DNA from 2 places in the Lysinibacillus sp. FJAT-14222 genome. Region 1 is predicted to be linked to the other one. Evidence: riboswitches for the same ligand, from Rfam matches in the RefSeq annotation. Region 1 holds a riboswitch; the other holds the start of a gene.

Region 1 (3,185 bases):
ATGTAGCGAATAAAAATAATAATAAAAACATCGCTAAAAATACTTCACCAAATGGCATTTGACTAAATGCTGTTGGCAGAACCATAAATAGTAAGCCTGGTCCAGAATTCGGCTCTAAACCAAAAGCAAATACAACTGGGAAAATCGCTAATCCTGCTAAAAACGATACAAGCACAGTAAGAAGGACTACGGAGCCCGCCGAGTTAGGCAAGCTCACATCTTTCTTTAAATATGAGCTGTATGTCACAAGACAAGAAAACCCTACCGCTAAGCCAAAGAAGGATTGCCCTAACGCTTCTAAAATAGCCTTTCCAGTTATATTCGAAAAGTCAGGCCACAAGAAGAATTTAACCCCCTCCATTGCCCCATCTAATGTTAAAGCCCGCACAACAAGCACAATAAACATGATAAATAATAACGGCATCATCCACTTATTGGCCTTCTCTATACCATTTTGCACGCCAAGTGAAATGATTAGCACATTTACTAGCGTAAACAATCCTAAACCTAGTAGTGTAATCCAAGGCGTTCCTATAATCTTTCCAAATAGTTCACTAGGATCATTAGCAGGATCAATAACAGCCCCAGTCACACCAAGGCCACTATATATAAAAATCCAGCCTCCTACAACGCTGTAAAAAGTTAACAATAAAAAACAACCAAGCACGCCCATACGGCCAACCCATGCCCAGCCTTTTTTCGTTGGTGCAATTTTTTTATATGCAGTCACAGCCTCAGACTGTGTACCACGACCTAAAACATATTCTGATAAAAGCATCGGTAAACCAATCAACAATGTAAATAGAACAAAAATAAGGAAAAATGCTCCTCCACCACTTTGTCCAGTAACATACGGAAGCTTCCAAATTGCCCCTAGTCCGATTGCAGCTCCTGCCGATGCTAAAATAAAGCCTAGTTTACTAGACCACTGACTCTTTTTTTCACTCATCTCTTCAAACTCCTCAACATTCTAAACTCTTCCTTATTCTACATGAAAATACTAAGCTCGACTAGATAAATTCTAACTGTCGTTTTAACGATTCTATACTTCGATTATGCGGTTCTATCCGTCTTTTCGTTGATTCTACCCGTCACTTCGGCGGGCCTATCCGTCACTTCGATGATTCTATCCATCACTTTGACAACTCTATCCGTCGTTTCCGCAATTCTATCCGTCTCACATAAAAAAACCTCGAGCACTTAACTACTCGAGGTTTCATCCTAATTATTTTGTTAAATACATGGAACGCTGATGATCAATCCATTTACGCATTGTTGTGAATAGTAACGCCATGATGACCGTTATTAAAATACCTTTCACAATATTAAATGGCAAGATTCCAGCCACGATCATTTTATATAGTGAATCACCTACAACAGGCTCCATACCTAAAAAGTAAGTGTACATTGGTAAAAATACTGCATAGTTTAGAAGGCTCATTCCTACTGCCATTGTGATTGTTCCAACAGCTAAACCTCCGATAAGACCATTAATTGTTTTGAAGCGGTTAAAAATAAAACTAACTGGTAAGATAAATAAAATACCTGTTGTAAAGTTCGCGATATGTCCTACCGGTACTCCCGTTGGCGTGCCTGAGAAAATCCAGTCCAACACATTTTTAAATAATTCTACTAAAATACCGGCTACTGGCCCCATTGTGATTGCTGCAAGTAATGCTGGCATATCACTGAAGTCGACTTCCAAAAACGCCGGGAATGGCGGAATTGGGAAATTAAAAAGCATTAATAAAAACGAAATACTGCTCAGCATGCCAATCGTAATAAATGATTGGAGTTTGACATTTTTCTTCATTGAAAACTCTCTCCTCTTTGCTGATTCAATCTCGCAAGAAGAAAGGTTACGACCTAATCAATTGTTATCATGAAAAAACCCTTATGCAAAAGAGCATAAGGGAGAATAGGCATGATTAAAAAACGCCATTATTTAGCTATTTTTGAGCAAGAGCTGTGTGAAGTCACACCGAAAAAAACGCTCGTATATAGCTAAATTCATAACAACGAATGACGATCGTACCTCCATCTTCTCCCATCCAGACTTTAACTGTCGGCCTTGGAATTGCACCAAGTCAGCCATGCAAAAAACTTTGCACAGGTCGCGGGCTGAAGAGTCTTTAGTAAATCATTCGAGCCAATGTATCTTAAAAGAAACATTAGCGATTTACAACTCTATTACCGCCGGTCGGGATTTTCACCCTGCCCCGAAGATGAATCAATATTTTTTTGTTTCTAGCTTTACTATAATGAATTATTAGGAAAAAGTAAATAGCTTTGCTCAAAAAAATCCGATTAGATTTGTATGATTTACCGATACTCGCTAAAAGCACCATTAACTAAAAGGAGCATTCACGCACAGACAATGGCGAAAATGCTCCAAAAATTTACTTATTAAATTCCATGCATCCATTTGTCCAAATTTAGCATCATGCTATTTATGGCATATATTGTTTATTGGCTCCCACAGGTTTTGGCAAAAAGTTTTTTAAATCAAATCCTTCCCAGCTCTCCTGTACAACATTGTCTAGACGTATTTGTTTATCAAAGCTTGCAGCAGTGAGCATCATCGCTTCAATTAATTGAGTTGCACGAACCGCATCCATTGTCGTTAAATCAAGTGGCTCATTAAATGTAACAATAACGCCTTCTGCTACCTCAGTCACAGAGTATGTTATATTTTCAGGTACTACCGGAACGTATACATCATCATTTTTATTTCGCATAACGGTAAGAGCTTCTGTTACAGTGGGATAAGTTTTGCGAGAATCAGGCGATAAATACTCAGTTCCATTTTCATCTTTATATAAATAATAATTAAAATGATTTGAGCTTGTTAATTCCATAGGCTTACTTGACTCTTCTTCCTTGGAAAACTCGTATGCTGTACCATCCTGATTTTCAAACTCAATATCTTTATACTCTGAATCTGAGAATGTATCCTGTAATGTCCCTTTATATTCGCTAGTATCTGCCGACGCGACATCATAGTCATTTTTCTTCGGCAATACATGAACCAGTTTATCGTCCTTCTCCTTTAGCTCTCCCTTATATGGATGATAGTTAGTAAAACCCTTTTCTTCCTCATCAATTTGAGGCGCATACTTTTCATACATTTGTAATGTTGTAGGCTTTTTCTTCCCAAAATCAGTAGCAACTCGTTCATTTGGAAT
Region 2 (3,185 bases), on a different contig from region 1:
TTGTAATAAATTCATTGAAACGACCTACTACTACCGCTATTTTCAAATCCGTACCAATTAATTGTGCTTCAAATGTTTTACCCATTTTTAATCTCTCCTAATTTATATTATCTAATCACAATAACGTGGGGTTGATTTCCGTTCCGACTGGGCGCTTTCCTGGGGGTGTCGGGGCAACAAATAGTTTTCTGTGCGAAAGCGCGGCAGCGACAGGATGTTTTTTGCGCGAAAGCGAAGCGGCAGTGGCAGGATATTGGTCACGAAGGCGTTATCACAGGACGTGATGCATTTAGCCTTCGTTCCCTACTCGCTTGCGCTCCAGGGTCTCATCTGTGACGCTGAACCCCAAGGAGTTGCCCAGTCTCCACTCCAATCAACTTATATACATGGAGTACGTTTTAACAAATGTCATCCCAAATTTTTGGTGATAGCCTTCATATTGTTAGTTTGTTTTCTTCTATTATTTGTTGGCGTCGATATGTTGCCAATGCTTCAATTGAAATCATTTTTAAATGATGTTGCGCTGCATATTTAACAAGGTCATGAAAGCGTAGCATTTTGCCATTGTCCCCCATAATTTCACAAATAATGCCTGCGGGAATACTGTGACAAAGCTTGGCCAAATCAATTGTTGCTTCCGTATGTCCTCTACGCTCTAATACACCATCTTCCTTTGCTATTAATGGAAATACATGACCTGGTCTACGAAAATCCTCAGCCTTTGCTTGTGGTTCTATCATTTTTTTTATAGTCATCGCCCGTTCAAAGGCGCTAATTCCTGTCGTTGTGTTCACATGATCTAGGCTAACGGTAAATGCCGTTTGATGATTATCTGTATTGATACTAACCATAGGGTTTAATGCTAATTTTTGTGCGAGCTGCTGTGAAATCGGCGTACAAATAAGACCTCTTCCATAGGTCGCCATAAAGTTAATTGTTTCAGGTGTCATAAACTCCGCCAGTGCTAGTAAATCCCCTTCATTTTCTCGGTCCTCATCATCCACTACAACAATCATCTTACCTTGTTTTAAATCCTCTATTGCTTCTTCAATTGAATGTAGCAATATCGCCACCTCCTGTTCGTAATATGTTATTAGATCAATTATGCCTCGGCATAATTGCGTCCGAAATCGGCTTTGTGCTTAGGCCTGCGTGATGCAGGTCAGTTAGCCGTTATCGCATGGATGCGGTGATTTTAGGCTAACATCCTATGCGAACTCCTTTCCGATTCTGTGACATCCGCCGGAGGCTTTAACTTCTTTCAGCGGATGTTTTGACTTCTGCTGAAAGAAGTTAAAACCCATTTTGCGCTAAGAAGTCTCTTGTAATGGTCGGCGTTTCCTGCCCACGCTTAAGTTGATGCAAAATGTATTTTCCAACTAAATCTGTCTCTACATTGACGAGATCACCAATTTTCTTCATACCTAAAATTGTTTCCTTGTAAGTGTGGGGTATCAGTGATACTGTGACACTATTTTTCTCGACATGAAAAAGTGTTAAGCTCGCACCGTCAATCGTGATGGAGCCCTTTAGAATACAGTAGCTCGTTAACTCCTCTAATAGCTCAATATCAATATAGATTGCATTTGCTAATGGCCGCTTACGCAATATTTTCCCTACTCCGTCTACATGTCCAGATACAAAATGACCACCGAACCGTCCACTAGCAGGCATGGCGCGCTCTAAATTTACCGGATTTCCAACAGCAAGCTGCTGTAAATTTGTTGCTCTCACCGTTTCAGGCATTACATCCATTGTTAGCTCCTGTTCATTAAAATGTGTCACTGTTAAACAAATACCATTGACTGCTATACTATCCCCGAGCTTAACATCCTCCACCATTTTTGAAGAAATAACAGTAATTTTCATACTTTCCTTATCGTTTTGCAAGGTTTTTACGGTACCAACATCCTCAACAATCCCTGTAAACATTTTTTCACCTGCTTCCTACGCTTTGAAGTGTTCCATTCACTTGTTATAGGTTTCTAACCTTCGCTTTCGGATTTCTATCTGTCATTTTGACAGTTCTATCCTTCTGTACCTCCTCCCAGCAATCAAAAATTTTCGTTCAAACAAAAAACCCCTTTGATTAAAGGGGTTTGGGAGTTCATATAAATAAGACGTTAACAAATAAACCTCATGGATACAAAATTTTTCCATAGGCTGTCATCTCATCGTTCTTCTCCCATCCAGACTGTCACTGTCGGTTTTGGATTTGCACCAAATCAGCTTGCGCTCACGGACTTTGAATTACTTCATCACCGCCGATTGGGAATTTCACCCGACCCCGAAGAACTACTGCTATTCAATTCGTTAGCTAAATAAATCAATTTCGCCTTGGCGTAATTGCGTCCGGAGGCTTTATCTTTATTCAGTGGGTGTCCAAACACCTACTGAATAAAGATAAAAAAAACTTCCCAACTTAAACGATGGGAAGTAGTTTACATAAAAGCATACTCAAATAAACCTTATAAACTCAAGTGAATTTAAAAAGCTCATACTTTTACCCTTCTCCCATCCAGACTATAACTGTCGGTTTTGGATTTGCACCAAATCAGCTTGCGCTCACGGACTTTGAATTGCTTCATCACCGCCGATTGGGAATTTCACCCGACCCCGAAGGATATTTTTATTTAGCTATTTCTTACGATAACACTATTTTATTAGGTTATCCAGATAATTCTTAATAAAAATTTTTACCGGTATTTTTATTTTTACCGATAATTTAGCTCTCAAGGGGTATTTTAAATAAGGAACCTCTAATCCATTAGAGCGTTACATTATACATGGCTATTTTTGATCGGCTTGACAATGACAATTTGTAGTGTTAGTGTGAGGCGTTGTTTGTTGCAACTTCAACAATAGCACTTGCTACGAACATGATTAGATTCCCTTCTCTCATTGGAGGTTTTATTAATGCAAAACATCTTGAAAAAAAAGTCTTATAAAAAAGTTATATTTTATACCTTTATTGTAATTTGCTTCATCGCTTCGGTTTATTTCGTTTATCACAACGAAGCATTTTATGATCGTTCAATTGCAGAAGTTATAAAAACAGAATTAGAAGAATCAACCCCTGTAACGGATATGTATGAAAATGATGATCATTTATATACTCAGCTTATTACTGCTGTATTAAAAAATGGTGAAGAAAAAGGTCGGCTTATTCATTTTACAAATGAGTA

Evidence for each region. A riboswitch is a leader RNA that binds a small molecule or an ion and turns the genes downstream of it on or off. The one in region 1 is predicted to bind FMN.
Region 2: linked by a shared signal. The riboswitch ahead of ribE (riboflavin synthase) and the one ahead of AN161_RS11065 (ECF transporter S component) in region 1 are both predicted to bind FMN.

Annotation. Positions count from the first base shown of each region.
Region 1 covers NZ_LIYL01000021.1:302,179-305,363, reverse strand. Annotated here, with positions in the region: gene AN161_RS11070 (sodium-dependent transporter) at 1-949, opposite strand, end outside; gene AN161_RS11065 (ECF transporter S component) at 1,226-1,813, opposite strand; FMN riboswitch at 2,036-2,231, opposite strand; gene AN161_RS11060 (hypothetical protein) at 2,451-3,185, opposite strand, start outside.
Region 2 covers NZ_LIYL01000035.1:2,404-5,588, reverse strand. Annotated here, with positions in the region: gene ribE (6,7-dimethyl-8-ribityllumazine synthase) at 1-85, opposite strand, end outside; gene ribB (3,4-dihydroxy-2-butanone-4-phosphate synthase) at 435-1,073, opposite strand; gene ribE (riboflavin synthase) at 1,294-1,932, opposite strand; FMN riboswitch at 2,174-2,299, opposite strand; FMN riboswitch at 2,503-2,628, opposite strand; gene AN161_RS15845 (YibE/F family protein) at 2,917-3,185, shown strand, end outside.